2 regions of the Fictibacillus sp. KU28468 genome follow, and region 2 is predicted to be linked to the other one. Evidence: riboswitches for the same ligand, from Rfam matches in the RefSeq annotation. Region 2 holds a riboswitch; the other holds the start of a gene.
The links. A riboswitch is a leader RNA that binds a small molecule or an ion and turns the genes downstream of it on or off. The one in region 2 is predicted to bind thiamine pyrophosphate.
Positions count from the first base shown of each region.

Region 1: another riboswitch for thiamine pyrophosphate. It lies ahead of thiC (phosphomethylpyrimidine synthase ThiC); the one in region 2 lies ahead of thiT (energy-coupled thiamine transporter ThiT).

Region 1 is NZ_CP110666.1:3,372,903-3,376,774, forward strand. Features, by position in the region: gene thiC (phosphomethylpyrimidine synthase ThiC) at 1-1,682, opposite strand, end outside; TPP riboswitch at 1,805-1,916, opposite strand; gene OKX00_RS17680 (hypothetical protein) at 2,535-2,675, shown strand; gene OKX00_RS17685 (DinB family protein) at 2,789-3,259, opposite strand; gene OKX00_RS17690 (sterol desaturase family protein) at 3,346-3,872, opposite strand, start outside.
Region 2 is NZ_CP110666.1:2,606,213-2,610,084, reverse strand. Features, by position in the region: gene pknB (Stk1 family PASTA domain-containing Ser/Thr kinase) at 1-171, shown strand, start outside; gene rsgA (ribosome small subunit-dependent GTPase A) at 161-1,054, shown strand; gene rpe (ribulose-phosphate 3-epimerase) at 1,056-1,703, shown strand; TPP riboswitch at 1,727-1,834, shown strand; gene thiT (energy-coupled thiamine transporter ThiT) at 1,909-2,481, shown strand; gene OKX00_RS13505 (thiamine diphosphokinase) at 2,478-3,119, shown strand; gene spoVM (stage V sporulation protein SpoVM) at 3,217-3,297, shown strand; gene rpmB (50S ribosomal protein L28) at 3,391-3,579, opposite strand; gene OKX00_RS13490 (Asp23/Gls24 family envelope stress response protein) at 3,811-3,872, shown strand, end outside.

The sequences.
Region 1 (3,872 bases), 770 kb from region 2:
TCTTGTGCAGACATATTTCTTAGATCATGTGAAATTTTCATAGAGCAGAATTTTGGTCCGCACATGGAACAAAAATGAGCGGTTTTTGCACCTTGTGCAGGGAGGGTTTCATCGTGATAACCCCTTGCCTTCTCAGGATCCAATGATAGATTAAACTGATCTTCCCATCTGAATTCAAATCTAGCTTTTGAGAGAGCATTATCCCTCTTCAATGCTCCTTGATGGCCTTTTGCCAAATCTGCTGCATGGGCAGCGATCTTATAAGCGATCACTCCCTCCCTGACATCATCCTTGTTCGGCAGCCCCAAATGTTCCTTCGGCGTCACATAGCAAAGCATAGCCGTTCCGAACCATCCAATCATAGCAGCCCCAATTGCGGAAGTGATGTGGTCGTACCCAGGCGCAATGTCTGTCGTCAGAGGCCCTAGTGTATAGAAGGGCGCCTCATGGCAGATCTCCATTTGCTTATCTACGTTCTCCTTGATCTGATGCATCGGCACATGCCCCGGTCCTTCGATCATGACCTGCACATCATGTTTCCAGGCGATCTTTGTGAGCTCTCCCAACGTTTCCAGTTCTGCAAACTGTGCCTCGTCATTGGCATCCGCAATCGAGCCGGGCCGTAATCCATCACCCAATGAGACGGAGATGTCATACGCTTTACAGATTTCGCAGATGTCCTCGAAATGAGTATATAAAAAGTTTTCCTGATGGTAAGCGAGACACCATTGCGCCATGATGGATCCGCCCCGTGAAACGATGCCCGTGACCCGATTGATCGTTAATGGCACGTACCGCAGCAACACACCAGCATGAATCGTAAAATAATCGACTCCCTGCTCGGCCTGTTCAATGAGTGTATCACGGTAGACTTCCCAGGATAAATCCTCCGCTATTCCGTTCACTTTCTCAAGTGCCTGATAGATCGGAACGGTGCCAACAGGGACCGGAGAGTTTCTGATGATCCACTCTCTTGTCGTATGGATGTCTTTGCCTGTAGACAGATCCATGATTGTATCCGCTCCCCAGTAGGTAGCCCATGTCATTTTTTCAACCTCTTCCTCAATGGACGAAGTCACAGCAGAGTTTCCGATGTTCGCGTTGATTTTCACATGAAAGTTCTTCCCGATAATCATCGGTTCCAGTTCCAGGTGATTAATGTTGGCAGGGATGATGGCCCTCCCGCTCGCCACTTCGCTTCGAACAAAATCGGCTTCAAGCCCCTCCCGGATCGCAATGAACTCCATTTCAGGCGTAATGATCCCTTTTTTTGCATAATGCATCTGAGTAACATTTCCGCCACCTTTTGCCCGCATCGGCTTAAATGGGCGAACCGGAAACACATGACCCGCATGAGACTGCTGTCTGTAGCCGTTGTCCTCCGGTTTAATTCCGCGCCCATCGTATTGCTCTGTATCGTTCCTGTCTCTCACCCAATTTTCCCTCAGCAAAGGCAGTCCTTTTTCAACATCTGCAGCATAATTCAAATCTGTATAAGGTCCGCTCGTATCATAAAGGACGACGGGCGGGTTCTTCTCATCTCTTCCTGATGTCTGTGTATCCGCCAGACTGATCCTTCTCATTGGCACCCGGATGTCGGGACGGGATCCGGTCTTATACACTTTGGTGCTGTTTGGAAACTGTGATTTTAATGAGAACTTGCTTTCGTTCTGTACGTTCATGCAACTTCCTCCTCGTTTTTTCAAAAATTGAGTCCAAAGTTACACACAGCATAAAAAAAAATCGGGTTCTAGTAAGAAGAACCCGATAGGATAGACAAAGAAAAATATACGATATGTATATATGACTTCGACTCCTACTTCCCTACGCTGGTATAACCCAGATCAGGTTCAAAGGGTCAAAGAGCTTATTCTCTCTTCTCTCAGCCCGGCTGACGGGCTCCCCTAGCAGAAAACGTATTCTGTTTTCAACGTAATCATAGCTTCTCTGCTTTTCATGCACAATCCGTCTTTTGGCACAGGTATTTATTCACTGTAGTCGTTTAACCGCCAAAATATGTATAGACTTTCAATTAACAGAAAAGTTCAACTTGTTTGTTTGCCATTGAAAAGGTGTTTTGGTCATGATTTACTTTAACGAGGCATAAAAGGTGGTCAATCATAGTGGAATATGCAGTACTTTTTTTCTTCTTTCTATCGCTTTCCCAATCATTCATTCCTTTAACTGCCTTCCCTTATTTCAAAAAAGAAAAAAACGGTATCGGCCAGAACCGATTTTTGAAAAAAGTGTCAGTATACTCATTCCTTGTTACAATGAGTAGAAAATCATTGCAACATCCGTTGAAAACATGAAAACCTTAACCTATTCTTCGTTAGATATCTTTTATATTAATGACGGCTCAACTGATGCTTCACTTGGAAAACTTATATACGCTTTATCCCAAATGTTTTCTTGAAAGATTTGTGAACGAGGCAAAAAAATTAGCACATATTAGTTTATTTTGACTGAAAAAGAGGAATAAAGTATCAGGAAGAATTTTTCCATATTCTAAACGAGCAGGGCAGGGTTAACTTATGCTAAAAAAAACAGAGGTAATGCTGTTCATGAAGGAAATCGCCATGCTTACGGATGAATATTTACGTTGCAGAGACCGGTTTCTGAAGGAACAGATAAAAAATGATATCGATTTTCTGCATTCAGTGATTCATTCATAATTTCATTTGTTCATGATGAACACTGTTTTGTTCTTTACTTTTCACTTGTGTCTGTGTTTGAAATTCCACCCATAAAAAAACCCAGAGAGCCGTTTTTTGCTCTCTGGGTTTTCTTAGTTTTTAACGACCGTGCGTTCAATAAGAAGTTCGATCGCGTGCAGCTGTCCCAAATGATTGGATTCATGAAAAACAGCCATGTTTGCTAGTTCACGGAATGTTTCCAGACCAAGGAACGGCTTTTTCAATTTTTCATCCAGTGCTTCTTCCGGGATGTCTTTAATTCGTACGAGCTGATCCTGCAGCTGAGTGACCAGTTCTTCAACGGATGGAACATTTCCCTTCCAGTCTGCCGGCTTTGTTCCTTTGCCAAACAATTCTACATAGTTTTCGGGCAAATGAGCTGACTTTTTCGGAAAACCGAAAAGAAACTGCTCAGTTACGGTTAAGACATGTCCGATGTGCCAGTGGATGGTATTGTTGAATCCTTCCGGCTGAACATCAGCCATTTCAGCGGGAACTGCGCTGGCATTTTTCAGAAAAAATCCTCTTGTCATTTCAAACTGCTTGTAAAGGTACTGATTCATTATGATCATCTCCTCGAATATCTTTATCTTCTTTTCTACTGTAACAAAAAATCCTCTAAAAAAGCAGAGTAAAAGGTCTGGCTCTATTACGCTCTTTTTTCAAGATCCCTTGCTGTTTGACTCATTTCTACCCTTTTCTCATCCTTCAACGTACCAAATAGTGCATCCACAAATGGATTGGACACTCCATACCAGTAGTTTTCATTTTTATAATGATGAAGCGTATGTGTCTTTTTCAGCCACTTGCCGAATCTGGAGTTAGGTTTGATCGGCCGGTGCGCGACATAGTGCTTCCATTCATAAACGAGGAGCATACAGACGAGTCCGCCCGCAAATGGCAAGCTGATTAAAATGGAGCCCGTTATAAAATAAAATAGGGCCGAAAGCACAAACAGACTGGGAATGCTGTACCAGATTGGCAGAAAAAGGAGTTTCAGGTCATCTGGAAACTTATGATGATCATAATGTAACCGCTTTAAAAATTTAAGAAACAGAGGGTTTTTAGGTACTTTTAAATGAAATAAAAAGCGATGAGTGAAATATTCACTGAACATAAAGGCAACAAGCCCCAGAAGAAAGCAGAGAACTGCCAGCCAACTAATACCGGACGCCA
Region 2 (3,872 bases):
GTAGAAGAAGAAATTTCCCAGACGAAAGAGTATATGGTGCCTTTGACCGTCTCGCCGGACCATGATGCTTCCTATACCGTTTATTTAAATGGGAAAGAGCAGGCATCCAAAACATTTAATTATCAAGATGCGAAGGAAGGTAAATTCAAAGGAGCGAACAATGGACAATAAGACTGAAGGCAGAATTATTAAATCAGTCGCAGGATTCTATTATGTACAATACAATGACAAAGTCTTTCAATGCAGAGGCCGGGGCAATTTCCGTAAAAAGAAAATTACGCCAGTGGTCGGAGATTGGGTCGTATTTGAATCCTCCAATCCGACAGACGGATACATTATGGATGTTAAGGAAAGAAAGAACGAGTTAAACCGGCCGCCAATTTCAAATGTTGACCAGGCAATTCTCGTTTTCTCTGCCGTCCGGCCGGAATTTTCAAGTTCGCTGCTGGACCGTTTCCTTGTCCATATCGAAGACAATGGCATTCAGCCGGTGATCTGCATTACGAAGATGGATTTGATTGAAAGTGCAGAGTATCAGAAGGAAATCGAAAATTACATCGCTGCTTATAAGAAGCTCGGCTATGAGGTCATTCCAACCTCTGCGATGTCGCTGGCCGGCATGGATGACATCAAACCGATATTTAAAGGAAAAACGAGCGTCTTCGCAGGACAGTCCGGGGTAGGGAAGTCGTCTCTCTTGAATGCGCTGATGCCTGAACTCATGCTGGAGACGAATGACATATCAGATCATCTTGGACGCGGAAAGCATACAACGAGGCATGTTGAACTCCTTCCTTTTGAAGAGGGCTTGATCGCAGACACTCCTGGGTTCAGCTCATTGGACTTTGTAGAAATTGAAACCGAAGAGCTCTCCTACAACTTCCCTGAGATGAAACAGAGGGTATCACAATGCAAGTTTCGCGGCTGCACTCACAGCTCTGAACCGAAATGCGCAGTAAAAAAAGCAGTGGAAGAGGGAGAGATCCCATCGTTCCGCTATGAGCATTATCTTGAATTTTTGCAGGAAATCAAGGATCAAAAACGGAGGTACTAGCATGGTAAAAGTTGCGCCTTCCATTCTTTCCGCAGACTTTTCAAAGCTCGGTGAAGAAATTAAGGCAGTGGAAGAAAACGGTGCTGATTATATCCATATCGATGTGATGGATGGGCATTTTGTGCCGAATATTACGATGGGACCTTTAGTCGTTAAAGCAATCAGGCCGCTCACTGAACTGACATTTGATGTCCATTTAATGATTGAAAACCCTGACCGGTATATCCCGGAGTTTGCAAAAGCAGGTGCTGATATCATTACTGTTCATGTTGAAGCATGTCCGCACCTTCATCGGACCATTCAATTAATTAAAGAGCAGGGAAAAAAGGCAGGGGTCGTATTAAATCCTGCTACTCCTGTTGAAACCATTCAGCATATTTTGGCTGATATAGACCTTGTACTCATCATGTCTGTAAATCCAGGCTTTGGTGGACAATCCTTCATCCACGCTGTGCTTCCAAAGATTGAAGTATTATCTGCGAGGATCAAGGAGCAAGGCTTGAACGTTGAAATTGAGGTAGACGGCGGGGTGAACGCAGAGACTGCCCGTCTTTGTGAGAAAGCTGGAGCTACCGTACTTGTAGCGGGATCAGCCATTTATGGGCAAAAAGACATAAAGGGTGCAATCCGTACCATTCGTGGTGTATAATATATTAGAGAATAATTGAAAAAAGTAACCACAGGGGGAGTCCCATACAGGGGCTGAGAGGGGAGTACACTCCCGACCCTTTGAACCTGAAGCAGGATCATGCCTGCGTAGGAATGTGGAGTCGCTGTTGTTTTTACGCTAAGCAACCGTCATTCACATGCCGGTTGCTTTTTTCTTTTCTTAACGAGTTTAGGAGGAGATTGATTTGAGTAAAAAAATTATGTTTTTGACTGAAGTGGCGATGATGTCAGCGTTGGCCATCATACTTAGTTTTGTTCAATTTAAAGGGCTTTGGGCAAATGGAGGCTCAGTTTCATTGGAGATGCTGCCAATCTTTTTAATGGCATTCCGCAGAGGGGTCCCTGGCGGAGTATTAACTGGTTTGATTGTCGGGATGGTTAAAATCCTGGTTGATGGAACTGCAGGATATAATCCCGCTGGTTTGATCCTGGATTACCCTCTCGCGTTCCTATTGGCTGGATTTGCCGGGGTGTTTAAAGTCAGTTCGGCAAGCCAATCTAAAAGGAGGATCTCAGCGATTGTGGCAGGCATCGCCTTCGGAAGCCTGCTCCGTTTGGCCTCCCATGTTGTATCAGGAGTCATATTCTTTGCATCATACGCCCCAAAAGGCATGAACCCTGTCCTGTACTCCATTGTGTATAATGCTTCATACATGATCCCGGTTGCTTTGATCACTGCAGCTGCTTTTATTTTCTTGACAAAAACAGCACCGCGGCTGCTGCACAGGACCGATCCAAGAGTTGTTAACGCGGCATGAAAATTATCATTTTAGCAGGAGGTCCGGAAGAAAGGCAGCCGGACCTCTCTTTATTTGCCGGCGAAAAGGCAGTCTGGGCGGGTGTTGACCGCGGTGTATTCTACTTGTTGAAAAAAGGAATCATACCTGGCTGTGTATTTGGAGATTTCGATTCTGTGAACAGAAGTGAGCGTGAATGGATGGCTTCATTTAACCTTCCTTCATTTGAGTATGACAGTGAAAAGGATAAAACCGATCTAGAGCTGGCCCTTGATTGGGCACTGGAGCAAAAACCGGAGCAGATCCTGCTCATGGGTGCTACGGGCGGGCGCCTGGATCATGAATTGGCCAATATCCAATTGCTCCTTCATGGACTCGAAGCCGGAATTAACATTGAAATATGGGACAGGCAGAATAAGATTGCCTTATCAGCACCAGGACTGCATATCATACAACAAGAGCCGGAGTTCTCTTATGTCTCATTCCTTCCATTTATCGGACCTGTTACCGGCCTGACTCTAAAAGGGTTCAAATATCCGCTTCAGGATCAATACTTGCCGATGGGTTCTACTCTCTGCATTTCCAATGAGCTTGTAAATAAAAGTGGTACTTATTCATTCTCGGGCGGCATATTAATGTTGGTAAAGAGCCATGATTAATATTTTATGCGTCGGGCCGCATGGTACTATTTTTATAAAAGCGAATATATTTATTAGGGAATGTCTTATTTTTCAAAGGGCCTGGAGGAGGGGTATGATGAAATTTTACACCATTAAACTGCCTAGGTTTTTAGGGGGATTTGTACGTGCGGTTTTAGGTTCATTTAAAAAAGGATAATCAATTCCATCCAAAAGAAAAAAGCACCCTTGATGGGTGCTTTTTTCTTTTGGAAATTAAAAAACAACGGGGATGCCGTTGTCTTAAGAGCGATTAAACGCGTTCAATTTTTCCAGATTTAAGGGCACGTGCAGAAACATAAACACGTTTAGGCTTCCCGTCAACCAAGATGCGGACTTTTTGAACGTTTACTCCCCAGCTCTTTTTAGATTTGTTCAATGCGTGGGAACGCTTGTTTCCTGTTTTAGGTCCTTTACCAGTAACGTAACATTTGCGTGACATAATTGTACCTCCTTTATAACAGTAAAACTGTATCATATCAGTCGTATGTTAAATACTAACCTATAGTAGCATGACCACTAAAGAAAAGCAACAAATGATTTTTCGCATTTCAAGTAAAAAGGCTTGACACGGCTTTGTGACTATTGTCAAATGGAGTTGTCCTTTCATAAAACTTAATTTTATAGTAAAATGAGGTTTAGCCATAATTGATTGATTAAAGGAGGATTCATCATGTCCATCGAAATGAAGAATAAATACGGCCAGATTGACATTTCTACGGAAGTGATCGCTAC